DNA from 2 places in the Streptomyces sp. NPDC005863 genome. Region 2 is predicted to be linked to the other one. Evidence: riboswitches for the same ligand, from Rfam matches in the RefSeq annotation. Region 2 holds a riboswitch; the other holds the start of a gene.
The links. A riboswitch is a leader RNA that binds a small molecule or an ion and turns the genes downstream of it on or off. The one in region 2 is predicted to bind thiamine pyrophosphate.
Positions count from the first base shown of each region.

Region 1: another riboswitch for thiamine pyrophosphate. It lies ahead of ACFYO9_RS00435 (thiamine ABC transporter substrate-binding protein); the one in region 2 lies ahead of thiC (phosphomethylpyrimidine synthase ThiC).

Region 1 is NZ_JBIAII010000001.1:114,385-121,420, forward strand. It holds gene ACFYO9_RS00425 (ABC transporter ATP-binding protein) at 1-949, opposite strand, end outside; gene ACFYO9_RS00430 (ABC transporter permease) at 949-2,643, opposite strand; gene ACFYO9_RS00435 (thiamine ABC transporter substrate-binding protein) at 2,619-3,704, opposite strand; TPP riboswitch at 3,781-3,897, opposite strand; gene rlmN (23S rRNA (adenine(2503)-C(2))-methyltransferase RlmN) at 3,939-5,045, opposite strand; gene ACFYO9_RS00445 (phosphatidate cytidylyltransferase) at 5,142-6,251, opposite strand; gene frr (ribosome recycling factor) at 6,284-6,841, opposite strand; gene pyrH (UMP kinase) at 6,999-7,036, opposite strand, start outside.
Region 2 is NZ_JBIAII010000007.1:248,128-255,163, forward strand. It holds gene ACFYO9_RS24910 (IclR family transcriptional regulator) at 1-694, shown strand, start outside; gene ACFYO9_RS24915 (SsgA family sporulation/cell division regulator) at 798-1,235, shown strand; gene ACFYO9_RS24920 (YibE/F family protein) at 1,307-2,908, opposite strand; TPP riboswitch at 2,980-3,134, shown strand; gene thiC (phosphomethylpyrimidine synthase ThiC) at 3,127-4,926, shown strand; gene ACFYO9_RS24930 (hypothetical protein) at 5,221-6,126, opposite strand; gene ACFYO9_RS24935 (metallophosphoesterase) at 6,307-7,036, opposite strand, start outside.

The DNA.
Region 1 (7,036 bases), on a different contig from region 2:
ACGCCGCCTCCAGGCGCGGGCCCTCCTTCGGCTGAAGCCGCACGGCGACATGCGTGCCGCGGAACGTACGCGCCACCACCTCGCACCGCAGCCCCTCGTCCGGGGCGACGAGCCGCACCCCGGCGGGCCGCACCAGGATCGTGTGCCGCCCGGCGGACGTCCCGGCCGGAACCGGGACCGTGCCCCACGCCGTGGCGGCGGCCGCGCCGGTCACCGTCGCCTCGACGACGTTGTCGAAACCGAGGAAGCGCGCCACGAACTCGTCCACCGGGTGCCGCCACACCTCAAGCGGCGTGCCGGACTGGGCGATGCGGCCCTCGCGCATGACGACGACACGGTCGGCGAGCGCGAAGGCCTCGCCCTGGTCGTGCGTCACGGCGAGCACCGTCGTCCCCAACTCGTCGAAGAGCTCGCGCAGTTCGACGACGAGACGCTCCCGCAGCGAGCGGTCGAGCTGCCCCAGCGGCTCGTCCAGCATCAGCAGCCTCGGCCGCGGGGCCAGCGCCCGCGCGAGCGCCACCCGCTGCTGCTCGCCGCCCGAGAGCGAGGCCACCGCGCGGCGCTGCGCGTTCGGCAGGCCGACGAGCTCCAACAACTCGGCGACCCGGTCGGCCTGTTCGCCCCGTGACACGCCGTGCATGCGCAGCCCGAACGCGACGTTCCCCGCCACGTCGCGCTGCGGGAAGAGCTGGTGGTCCTGGAACATCAGGCCGACGCCCCGCTTGTGCGCGGGCACCCCGCGCTGGTCGCGCCCGGCGAGCAGCACCTGCCCCGCGTCGAGCCCCTGCAACCCGGCGACCGCCCGCAGCAGCGTCGACTTCCCGCTGCCGCTCGGCCCGAGCACGCAGACGATCTCGTGCTCGGCGACGTCGAGGTCCACGGCGTCGAGCGCGGCCCGCGCCCCGAAACGTACCGTCGCCTCCCGCAGGCTCAGCAAGGCGTCCGCCATCAGAACTCCCCCGTGGTGCGCTCGGTCCTGACGCGTTCGAGGAGCAGCAGGGACACCGCGCACACCACCATGAGGATCGTCGAAAGGGCCATCGCCTGGCCGTAGTTGAGGTCGCCGGCCCGGCCGAGCAGCCGCGCCACGGCGACCGGCAGCGTCGGGTTGTCGGGACGCGCGATGAAGACGGTCGCCCCGAACTCGCCGAGGGAGACCGCGAAGGCGAACCCGGCGGCGATCAGCAGCGCCCGCCGCACCATCGGCAGGTCGACCTCCCGCCACGCCCGCAGCGGCGACGCCCCGAGCACGGCCGCCGCCTCCCGCAGCCGCCCGTCCACCGCACGCAGCACGGGCAGCATGGTCCGTACGACGAAGGGCACGCCGACCAGCGCCTGCGCGAGCGGCACCAGGATCCAGCTGGCCCGCAGGTCGAGCGGCGGCTTGTCCAGGGTGATCAGGAAGCCGAAGCCGACGGTCACCGCGGAGACCCCGAGCGGCAGCATGAGCAGCGCGTCGAACCCGCGCACGAGCCGCCCGGCGCGCCGGGTGAGCGCGGCGGCGGCGAGACCTCCGATGACGACGGCGATGGCGGTGGCCACGACCGCGTACTGCAGCGAGTTCCCGATCGCCTCGATCGGCGGCACGAGGAAGGCGCCGCCGTCCGCCGAGGTCAGCTCCCGGTAGTAGGTGAATCCGTAGCCGTCGGGGCCGTCGAGGGAGCGCTGGATCAGCACCCCGAGCGGCAGCAGGATCAGCAGGGCGACCGTCGCCAGGACGGCGCCGAGCAGCGTCCACTGTCCGGCGCCGCGCGGACGGCGCGCCACCGCCGAGGCGTCGACGAGCTTCAGCGCGCTCTCGCGCCGCCGCACCGTCCACGCGTGGATGGCGAGGATCAGGCCCACCGCCACGAACTGCACGATGGTCAGGACGGCCGCCGTCGGCAGGTCGAGGAGCTGGGCGGTCTGCCGGTAGATCTCCACTTCGAGCGTCGAGTACGCGGGTCCGCCGAGGATCTGCACGACGCCGAATGAGGTGAAGGTGAAGAGGAAGACCATGAGCGCGGCGGCGGCCACCGCGGGGCCAAGGGCGGGGAGCGTCACCGTCCGCCACGCCGTCCAGCGCGAGGCGCCGAGCATCCGCGCGGCCTCCTCCTGGCGCGGGTCGAGCTGGGACCAGAGCCCGCCGACGGTGCGCACGACGACCGCGTAGTTGAAGAAGACGTGCGCGAGGAGGATCGCCCAGACCGTGGTGTCCAGACGCACCCCCCACAGCTCGTCGAAGAGCCCGCCGCGCCCGATCAGCGCGAGGAACGCGGTCCCGACGACGACCGTGGGCAGCACGAACGGCACGGTGACGACCGCCCGCAGCACCTGCTTGCCGGGGAAGTCGAAGCGCGCGAAGACGTACGCGCCGGGGAGCGCGATCAGCAGCGTGAGCGCGGTCGAGGCGAGCGCCTGCCAGGTGGTGAACCACAGCACGTGCCGGATGTCGGACTGCCCGAGGACGTCCACGATCCGGCCGAACCGCCAGCCGCCGTCGATGTGCAGCCCGCGCGCGACGATCGCCGTGACCGGGTAGGCGAAGAAGAGCGCGAAGAACGCGACGGGCAGGGCCATCAGGCCGAGCCGCGCCGCACTCCCCGGGCCGGCGCCCTCGCGGGGCTTCGCCTTGGCCGCTACTTCAGTACGAGCGAGGTCCACGACTTGATCCACGGCTCGCGATTGTCGGCGATCTTCTTCGGATCCATGGTCTGCGGCTTGTCGACCGTGACGCCGTGCTCGGTGAAGAGCGCGGGCAGCTTCGCGCCCTCGCGCACCGGGTTCACGAACATGTTCAGCGGCATGTCCTCCTGGAACTTCCGGCCCGCGAGGAAGTCCAGGAGCGCCTTGCCGCCCTTGGTGTTGCCCGCGTGGCTGAGCAGGCCCGCGTACTCCACCTGACGGAAGCAGGTGCCGGTGGCGACGCCGGTCGGCGCCTCCTTGGGCTGCGGCTTCCCGTAGAGCACCTCGACGGGCGGCGAGGAGGCATAGGAGACGACGAGCGGCCGGTCGCCCTTGGCCTTCTTGCCGCCGGCCGACCCGGAGAACTCCTCGTTGTAGGCCTGCTCCCAGCCGTCGACGACCTTGACGCCGTTGGCCTTGAGCTTCTTCCAGTAGCCTTCCCAGCCCTGGTCGCCGTACTTCGCGGCGGTGCCGAGCAGGAAGCCGAGGCCGGGCGACGACGTCGAGGTGTTCTCGGTGACGAGCAGGTTCTTGTACGCGGGCTTCGTCAGGTCCTCGAAGGACTTCGGCGGCGCCAGCTTCTTGTCGGCGAAGTACTTCTTGTCGTAGTTCACGCAGATGTCGCCGCTGTCGACGGGCGTGACCCGGTGCTTGTCCCCGTCGACGCGGAACTCCGGCTTGATCTTCTCCGCGCCCTTGGCCTCGTACGGCTGGAAGAGCCCGTTGTCGAGCGCCCGCGACAGCAGGGTGTTGTCGACGCCGAAGAAGACGTCGCCCTGCGGGTTGTCCTTGGAGAGGATCGCCTTGTTCACGGCGGCGCCCGCGTCGCCGTCCTTCAGGACCCTGACCTTGTACCCGGACCGCTTCTCGAAGTCCTTCAGCACGTCCTTGGAGACGTTGAAGGAGTCGTGGCTGACGAGGGTGACGGTCTTGGAGTCGGTCTTCCCCGACCCGCCGTCGGAGCTGCCGCACGCGGAGAGGGCGACGAGCCCGATGCCCACCGCCACCGCGGTGGACGTGACCTTCTTGGTGGTGCTCACTGGATTTCCTCCTGGGTGACCAGGAAGAGACGCGGCCCTGCCCGCGGGCCGGGGGCACGCGGGCAGGACGCTACAGCTTGAGTGATGCCCGAACTTCCTACCCAGAATGACCTGGGCGAGGTTCAGAGGGTCTGCGGCCCACCTGTCCAAGGTGCCGCACTCTCAGCGCTGTGGCGCTCCCCTGTCGGAATATGCAGATGTGTGTACGAGGCGTACGCCCGCACGCCCGTCAGACTACCTCTCGGCCGCGGCGAGCTGGCCGCACGCTCCGTCGATCTCCTGGCCCCGGGTGTCCCGGATGGTGACCGGCACGCCATGGGCGGCGATGGCCTCCACGAACGCCTTCTCGTCCTCGGGCCGCGAGGCGGTCCACTTCGAGCCCGGCGTCGGGTTCAGCGGGATCAGGTTGACGTGCACCGGCTTGCCCTTGAGCATCCGCCCGAGCCGGTCACCACGCCATGCCTGGTCGTTGATGTCCCTGATCAGCGCGTACTCGATGGAGAGGCGACGGCCCGACTTCGCGGCGTACTCCCAGCCCGCGTCGAGCACCTCGCGCACCTGCCAGCGCGTGTTCACCGGGACGAGGGTGTCGCGCAGCTCGTCGTCCGGCGCGTGCAGCGAGATCGCGAGGCGGCACTTGAAGCCCTCGTCGGAGAGCCGGTGGATGGCGGGCACGAGCCCCACCGTCGACACCGTGATCCCGCGCTGCGAGAGGCCGAGGCCGTCCGGCTCCGGGTCGGTGAGCCGGCGGATCGCGCCGGTCACCCGGTTGTAGTTGGCCAGCGGCTCGCCCATGCCCATGAAGACGATGTTGGAGAGCCGCGCGGGCCCGCCCGGGATCTCGCCGTCCCGCAGCGCCCGCATGCCGTCCACGATCTGGTGCACGATCTCGCCGGTCGACAGGTTCCGGTCCAGGCCGGCCTGTCCGGTGGCGCAGAACGGGCAGTTCATGCCGCAGCCCGCCTGGGAGCTGATGCACATGGTGACCCGGTCCGGGTAGCGCATCAGGACGGACTCGACGAGCGTCCCGTCGAAGAGCCGCCAGAGCGTCTTGCGGGTCGTGTCGTCGTCACAGCTGATGTGCCGCACCACGGACATCAGATCGGGCAGCAGCGCCTCCCGCAGCTTCTCGCGCGCCCCGGCCGGGATGTCGGTCCACTCGGCCGGGTCGTGCGCATACCGCGAGAAGTAGTGCTGCGAGAGCTGCTTGGCGCGGAACGGCTTCTCGCCGGTGGCGGCGACGGCTTCCTTCCGCTCGGCGGGCGTGAGGTCGGCGAGGTGCCGCGGCGGCTTCTTGGCTCCGCGGGGCGCGACGAAGGTGAGTTCTCCGGGTACAGGCATGGTCCTTCCAGTGTCGCAGACATACGAGGAGGGGCCCGCCGCCCTGTGGACAACGGACCCCTCACCCACGAACACGCAGGTCAGACGATGTGCACCTCAGCCTGACCCGACAAAGAGAACGAGCAGCAGCCACACCACGGGCGCCGTCGGAAGGAGCGAGTCCAGGCGGTCCATGATGCCGCCGTGGCCCGGCAGCAGCGTGCCCATGTCCTTGATGCCGAGGTCCCGCTTGATCATCGACTCGCCGAGGTCACCGAGCGTCGCGCTCGCCGCGACCGCGAAGCCGATCACCAGGCCCTGCCACCAGGCGCCGTCGTCGATGAGGAACTGCAGACAGAGCGCGCCCGCCGCCATCGCGAAGGTGACCGCGCCGACCAGGCCCTCGCGGGTCTTGCCGGGGCTGATGCGCGGCGCCAGCTTGTGCTTGCCGAAGCGCCAGCCGATCGCGTACGCCCCCGTGTCGCTGACCACGGTCAGGAGCAGGAAGGTGAGCACCCGGTACGGGCCGTCGTCGGCGGTGAGCATCAGCGCCACGAACGTCGCGAGGAACGGGACGTAGAAGGCCGCGAAGACCCCCGCCGTGACGTCCTTCAGATAGCCCTCGGGCGGCTCGGTCATCCGCCAGACGAGGACCGCGAGCGCGGTGAGGGCCATCGCGACCCACGCACCCTCGGCCCCGCGCACGTAACCGGCGACGACCATCGCCGCGCCACCCACCGCGAGCGGCACGAGCGGCGCCTTGATGCCCTTGCGCTCCTCGAGCCGCGAGGTGAGCTCCCAGAGGCCGACGACGACGGCCACCGCTATGACGCCGATGAAGACGGCCTTCACGATGAACAGCGACGCGACGATCACCGCGCCGAGTCCCACACCGACTCCTATGGCCGCCCCGAGGTCGCGGCCCGCGCTCTTCTTCTGCGGGGCGGCCGGGGCCGGCTGCGGCTGTGGTGCGCTGGGCATGGGCTCCTGCGAGGGCTCGTCACGGTACAGGGGGCCGCCCGTCCGAGTGGCCCCCCGGCCGTCGTCCTGGTGTGAGCCGGTCACGGGTACGTCGGGCACGATGGGCATGGGCTGCGTCTCGGACGGAAACAGCGCGTCCTGCGCATCGTACGCGGGACCTGGCGGGGTCGCCCCCTGACCGGGTCCCTGGTCGGGCGGCCCCCAATACCCGGCTCTGGGCGGCGCCCCCCAGGAAGAGTCGTTCACGAATCGGTTCCCTGATTCCTCGGACTCGAGCCTCAGACTTCGAGCAGCTCGGCTTCCTTGTGCTTGAGCAGCTCGTCCACCTGCGTGACGTACTTCGCGGTGGTGTCGTCGAGCTCCTTCTCGCCGCGGCGGCCCTCGTCCTCGCCGATGTCGCCGTCCTTGATCGCCTTGTCGAGGGCCTCCTTGGCCTTGCGACGGATCGAACGGATCGAGATCTTGGAGTCCTCGGCCTTGGTCTTGGCGACCTTGATGAACTCCTTGCGGCGGTCCTGGGTCAGCTCGGGGAACGTCACCCGGATGATGTTGCCGTCGTTGCTCGGGTTGACGCCGAGGTCGGAGTCGCGGATCGCCTGCTCGATGTTGCGCAGCGCGCTCTTGTCGAACGGGGTCACCACGGCCATCCGCGGCTCGGGCACCGAGAACGAGGCCAGCTGGTTGATCGGCGTCAGCGCGCCGTAGTAGTCCGCCACGATCTTGTTGAACATCGCCGGGTGCGCACGGCCGGTGCGGATCGCGGCGAAGTCCTCCTTGGCGACCACGACGGCCTTCTCCATCTTCTCCTCGGCCTCGAGGAGGGTCTCTTCGATCACCACTTGCTCCTGCGTGTCTTGAGTAGGCCCGGCTAGCACGGGGCGGCCGGCTGCGTCGCGTCTCTTTCCTGCACGGTGTCCGACCGGCAGGGCTTTGTCCATCCCTCTCAAGTGACGTCTCGCGCCCGTCGCTTGAGGCAGGCCCAGGTCCCTGGGGTCAGGCCCGGCTTCCCTGGTCGCCCACGAGTGTGCCGA
Region 2 (7,036 bases):
CGCATCGCATCAAGGCGGGGCGCCCGCGAAGCAGTTGGCCCGGGAGGCAGGTCTCGCCCTGCCCACCGCGTACCACTTGTTGCGCACGCTGGCCCACGAGGGCTATCTGCGCAGGGAGAGAGGAGTGTTCGTGCTCGGCGAGGCGGCCGAGCGGCTGGGCGGAAGCGGGGCCCAGCAGAATCGGCGCGGAGCCATCGAGAAGGCATTGGCACACTGGCGGGACACCATCGGCGTCCCCGTGTACTTCGCCGTCTACCGCGAGGGTGAGATCGACGTCGTCGCCGTCGCGGACACCCCGGGAAATCCGGCCGTCGAGGAGTGGGCGGACTTCCGGGAGACGGGCCACGCCCACGCGATCGGTCAGTGCCTGCTGGGTCAGCTGGACGACGCGGCACGCAAGGACCATCTCGACCGGTATCCCGTGCAGTCGATCACGCCCTATTCGGTGCGCGACGACCGTGCGTTCGTCCGGCGGCTCGACGCGCGGGAACGAATGCGGCCCGTGGTGGAGCGGCAGGAGTACGCGCTCGGCACGGTCTGTGCGGCGATCCCGATCACGGTCGGAGACACCGCGGCGACCATGGCCATTTCGGTTCCCTCCTATCAAGCCGAGCGGCTGCTGCCCGCGGCCAACCGGTTGCAGCGTGAGATCGGAAAGCTACTAGGGACACTCGCCTTCTCTATCAGCATCTGAAAACTCACTCCTTGTGATCTGTCGCGCACTTTGAGCAAGATGCCAGGGGTGTCGGGAAGTTGGTTCCTGGCTCCTTGCGGGCGATGCGACGGGGTAGGTCGGGATGGGCGAGACGGTTCAGGCAGAGGTCATGATGAGCTTCCTTGTGTCCGAGGAGCTGTCATTCCGCATCCCGGTGGAGCTGTACTACGAGATCGACGACCCCTATGCCGTGCGGCTGACGTTCCATCTGCCGGGGGACGCCCCGGTGACCTGGACGTTCGGGCGGGAGCTGCTGATCGACGGAGTGGGCAGGCCGAGCGGGGAAGGCGACGTACGGGTGGAGCCCACCGACTCCACGAAGCTCGACGAGGCGCTGATCAGGCTTCAGGTCGGCGCGGACCAGGCGCTGTTCCGGGTGGGTATCCCGCCGCTGCTCGCCTTTCTCGACCGCACGGACAAGCTGGTGCCGCTCGGACAGGAGCGGGCGCTCGCCGGCTTCGACACGCATCTCGACGAGGCGCTCGACAGGATCCTCGCCGAGGAGCAGAACGCAGGCTGACTTCTAGGTCAACTGCGCGGTCCAGGTGGCATTTTGGTGCATTTCATGGCATCGGGATTGGCGCGAAATGGTCAGCGCTTACGGCGACGTCCCTTGCCGCCACGTGAGGGTCGCGGAACACCGGCACCCACGCCCGACCCGACACCCGCACCAGCCCCAACACCCGCACCAGCCCCACCCCCGGCACCTACACCCCCAGCACCACCACCACCCCCGGCACCACCACCCCCGGTACCGACACCCAGCCCGGAGGCCGCACCGCTCCCCGAGCCGGATGTGCGGTCCGCCGAGACGACCAGGGCGGCCAGCGCGGTTGTCACCGGCACCGAGGCGACCAGGCCGATCGAGCCGATGAGGGTACGCACGATCTCCTCGGCGACCAATTCGCTGTTGGCCACCGTGCCCACACTGGACTGGGCGATGGAGAAGAGCAGAAGGAGGGGCAGCGCGGCGCCCGCGTAGGCGAGGACGAGGGTGTTGACGACCGAGGCGATGTGGTCGCGGCCGATGCGGATGCCCGCCCGGTAGAGGCCGCGCCAGCCCATCGTCGGGTTGGCCTGATGCAGTTCCCAGACGGCGGAGGTCTGGGTGACCGTCACGTCGTCGAGGACGCCGAGCGAGCCGATGATGACGCCCGCGAGGAGGAGGCCGCTCATGTCGATGGACGGGTACAGGCCATGGATGAGGCCGGTGTTGTCGTCCGTGTTGCCGGTCAGCGAGGCCCAGCCGATGAAGAGGGAGCCGAGAAAACCGATCAGGAGGAGGGAGATGAGCGTGCCGAGCACCGCGACCGACGTACGGGCCGTGAGGCCGTGGCAGAGATAGAGCGCGATCAGCATGATGGCGCTCGCCCCGATCACCGCCACCACCAGCGGGTTCGAGCCCTGCAGGATGGCCGGCAGGATGAAGAAGGTGAGCACCAGGAAGCTGATGGCGAGGGCGACCAGGGCCATCACGCCGCGCAGCCGGCCCACCACGACGACGGCGAGGGCGAAGATGCCGGCGAGCAGCGCCATAGGGAGCTTGCGGTTCACGTCGGTGACGGAGTACTGGAGGCCTTCGGGGGCCTTGGGTTCGTAGGCGACCACCACCTTCTGACCCTGTTTCAGTTGCCGGGGGGAGTCCGGCTGGATGATCTCGGTGAAGGTGCGGCCCGTGTCGTCGCCGCTGGTGACCTCGACCGTGGCCCGCTTGCAGGTGCCCGCCGCCCGGGACTGCGCGGACTGGCCTTCGGCGGTGGAGGTGTCGCCGTTCGGCGGGGTCTGCGAGGGGTTGAGGTCCTTGCAGGGGAGCTCCTGCATCTTCGTGACCTTCGCCGACTGGGTCTGCCGGTCGAAGCCGACGCCGGTGCGCTCGTGCCCGGGTGTGCCTCCCGGCCACAGCACCGCCAGGCCCACGACGACCGCGGCGGCGAAGGGGATCAGGATCGCGGCGATGACCTTGCGCAGATGCTGGGAGACGGGGGCGGCCGGACCGTGACTGTGCGAGTGGCCGTGACCTCCGTTGCCGTGACCGCCGTGACCGCCGTCTCCATGCCCGCCATGATCTCCGTTGCCGTGCACGCCGTGACCGTGTTCAGGGGGCGTGGCGTGACGGTCGGAGGGTGGGACGGGGGCGGGGTGTCCGGATGGGGGGTGAGAGGGCGGCGGGAGCGGCGGCTCTGTGGTGGTCACTGCCCGATCATCGCAAGAACGGAGGGGGCCCTCTGTTCAGCGCGCCCGACATGACGCTAGCGTGGAGCCACCTTTGCAATCGCGGGAGCTCGGAGCACCGGGCTGAGAGGGCGCTGACCTCCGTACGAAACGGCACGAATGTGCACGAGCCGTACGGGATCCGCTGCGTCGACCGCCGAACCTGTTACCGGGTAATGCCGGCGTAGGGAGTAGGTCTCATGACCACATCGGACGCACGCACGCCTGCCTCCAGCAGCGACAACAGCACCGCCGCAGCTGACGAGGCCGGGAAGTCCATCGGCTGGCACAAGGCGTATGTCGAGGGTTCGCGCCCCGACCTGCGCGTGCCGGTCCGCCAGGTGCACCTGACCAACGGCAAGGCCGTCACCCTGTACGACACCTCAGGTCCGTACACCGACCCGTCGGCCGAGACCGACGTCCGCCGCGGTCTGCCGCCGCTGCGGGAGAACTGGATCATCGCCCGCGGCGACACCGAGGAGTACGTCGGACGGCCGCCCCGGCCCGAGGACGACGGGCTCAAGCACACCTCACCGCGAGGTGGCCTCAAGAACCTCGACGCGGTCTTCCCCGGCCGCCCCCGTCAGCCGCGCCGCGCCCGCGAGGGGCAGGCGGTGACGCAGCTCGCGTACGCGCGCCGCGGCGAGATCACGCCCGAGATGGAGTTCATCGGGATCCGCGAGAACCTCGACCCCGAGGTCGTGCGGGCGGAGGTCGCCGCGGGGCGCGCGGTGATCCCGGCGAACGTCAACCACCCGGAGATCGAGCCGATGATCATCGGCAAGAAGTTCCTGGTGAAGGTGAACGCCAACATCGGGAACTCCGCGGTCACCTCGTCCATCGAGGAGGAGGTGGACAAGATGACGTGGGCGACCAAGTGGGGCGCCGACACGGTCATGGATCTGTCCACCGGCCGCAACATCCACACCACCCGCGAGTGGGTCCTGCGCAACTCCCCCGTGCCGATCGGCACCGTGCCGCTCTACCAGGCCCTGGAGAAGGTCGACGGCAAGGCCGAGGAGCTGACCTGGGAGATCTACAAGGACACGGTCATCGAGCAGGCCGAGCAGGGCGTGGACTACATGACGGTGCACGCGGGAGTGCGCCTTCCGTACGTGCCGCTCACCGCGCGCCGCAAGACCGGCATCGTCTCGCGCGGCGGTTCGATCATGGCGGCCTGGTGTCTGGCGCACCACAAGGAGAGCTTCCTCTACGAGCACTTCGAGGAGCTCTGCGAGATCCTCGCGGCGTACGACGTGACGTACTCGCTGGGTGACGGGCTGCGGCCCGGTTCGATCGCGGACGCCAACGACGAGGCGCAGTTCGCCGAGCTCAGGACGCTCGGGGAACTCAACACGATCGCCAAGCGTCACAACGTACAGACGATGATCGAGGGCCCCGGGCACGTCCCGATGCACAAGATCAAGGAGAACATCGACCTTCAGCAGGAGATCTGCGAGGAGGCGCCGTTCTACACGCTCGGCCCGCTGACCACGGACATCGCGCCCGCCTACGACCACATCACCTCCGGCATCGGCGCCGCGATGATCGGCTGGTGGGGCACGGCGATGCTCTGTTACGTCACCCCCAAGGAGCACCTGGGCCTGCCCAACCGGGACGACGTGAAGACCGGTGTCATCACGTACAAGATCGCGGCGCACGCGGCGGACCTCGCCAAGGGGCATCCGGGCGCGCAGGACTGGGACGACGCGCTCTCGGACGCGCGCTTCGAGTTCCGCTGGGAGGACCAGTTCAATCTGGCCCTCGACCCGGTCACGGCACGGGAGTTCCACGACGAGACGCTGCCGGCCGAGCCCGCCAAGACGGCGCACTTCTGCTCGATGTGCGGGCCGAAGTTCTGCAGCATGAAGATCTCGCAGGACATCCGGCGTCAGCACGGCGGCGATCTCGGTGAGGCGGACATCGAGGCGGGGATGGAGCAGAAGTCCAAGGAGTTCGTGGCGGCGGGCAACCGGGTCTACCTGCCGATCGCCGACTGACCGACCGCGCGGGCGGGCCGGCCGCAAGGGACGAGGCAGCCGCAAGAGACGAGGCAGCCGCAACGGACGCGGCAGCCGCAACGGAACGCCACCGGCACCCGGCCGGTGGCGTCCCACCACGTTCCACCACGCCCACCGCGGCCTGCGCAGGGCAAACCGCCCACCTGGCGTCGTCGTCCTGTCGCCGTCGGCGCGCCTCCCCTGCGCGTCCGACCTGGACGACGCCTCCCCGAGCGTCACCGCTCGCCATTCGCCGGCGGCGACACTTCGACAGCGGACCCGGACCCGGGCCCGCTACTCCGGCTTGTGGTCGGGCCCGCCGAAATCGGGGCTGGAGAAGTCGGGGCTCGAGTAGCTCGGCCGCGAACCCGCGGCCGGGCCACCCTCCGGGCTGCTGAACCCCGGCCGGTGATAACCGAGTTGCGGCATCCGGCCGTGACCGCCGGAGGCGCCCGCCCCGGCCCCGGAACCCGACGCCGACGTCCGGGCGGCGGGAGCCGCGCCCGGGTCGGTCAGCGCCTCGCGGAGGAACGGCACGACGCCGCGTTCGAGGAGCGCCCGGCCCCAGTCCTCTCTGGCGCGGGAGACCTCCTCGTACCGCTCGCCGTGCAGTTCGGCCTGGAGCGAGGTGGAGCCGTTGCGCAGAGCGGTCAGGAGCAGACCGACCGCCGCGACCAGGATGCCCCCGGCGGTGAGCGCGCCGAACAGCCAGCCCACCGTGAGCAGGGTGTCCGCGAAGGCGGGCTCCGGGGTGAGCATCTTCAGGATGTAGCCGACGAGCAGGAAGATCGCGGCGGCCGCCCCGGCGAGGACGGGTGCGAGGACCGCGACGACGGCGATCGCCCCGGCTCCCGCTGCCGCCGGTTCCGCCACCTCGCCCATCGTGGTGGCGAGGCTGAGGCCGCCGGAGCCCGACTCCGCGGCGCTCTGTCCGTTCCCTTCACGGATCGATGTGGACGTCGGTCGAGGTTCGCGCAACTCCTCGCGAACCTGCACGTAGTGCGCGTACTCGGCCGCTGCCGCAGCCGTGATCAGTGCTGTCGCGTTCAGGGCCATGGTGCGCAGTTGTTCGGTGTTGAGCCGCTGGCCTACTGCGGCGAGTTCGGGACGGTCAGGTGCGTTGCGCAGCGCCTCGTCGAGGATCCGCTCGTACTCGGGGCGGTCCTCATTGAGCAGGTGTGGAGCGCTGTTCATGTGCATCCCCCGATGCTCCGTAGGGCTGAGGCTCGCATGGCTACGAGCCGTTGGGCAGAAACGGAGGGGAGCCTGCTACGGATAAGCCGATGGTAGAGCCGTGACCGCGTGCGGTGACAGGGGGTTTCCGGAAATTGCCCCCCTGGCCAGCGTGATCGTGTAGGGGGGCGCCTGCCCAGGTAACGCTCAGATACCCAGGGGGAGTTGGCGGACCAGTAGCTTTCCGGCCATGGTCACTCCGCCGTCCATGGCGATGGCGAGACCGTCGGCGTAGACGTGCGGGCCCTCGATGACGGGGCCGCCGCCGTCCGACTCGTCCTCGGAGCCGACGTCGCCCAGGAGGTACGGGATGGGGCTGTGGCCGTGGACGATGCGTGTGCCGCCGTAGACGTCCAGGAGTTCGCGGGCGGCCGAGGGGCCCGACTCGTCGCGGAAGGCGAAGCGCTTGGTGAACTTGCGGAAGAGGTCCCAGCACTCGTCGGCGTCATTGCGCGTGAGGGTCTCCCGGATGGTGTCGTTCACCGCCTCGATCGAGTCGCCGTAATCCAGATAGGCGGTCGTGTCGGAGTGCACGAGCAGGTGGCCGTCGGCCTCCTCCATCGCGTCCAGGCGGGCCATCCACTGCAGGTGGTGGTCCTCCAGGCGCTCCATGTCGGACTTCTGCCCGCCGTTGAGCAGCCAGGCCGCCTGGAAGGTGGCGGTGCCCGCGCCGGAGTTGACGGGGGTGTCGCCGAACCGCTTGGCGCCGAGCAGGAGCAGCTCGTGGTTGCCCATCAGCGCCTTGCAGTAGCCGCCGGCGGCGGCGGCCTCGGCGGACAGTCGCATCACGAGGTCGATGACGCCGATGCCGTCGGGCCCGCGGTCGGTGAAGTCGCCGAGGAACCACAGGCGCGCGTTGCCCGCGGCCCAGTTGCCC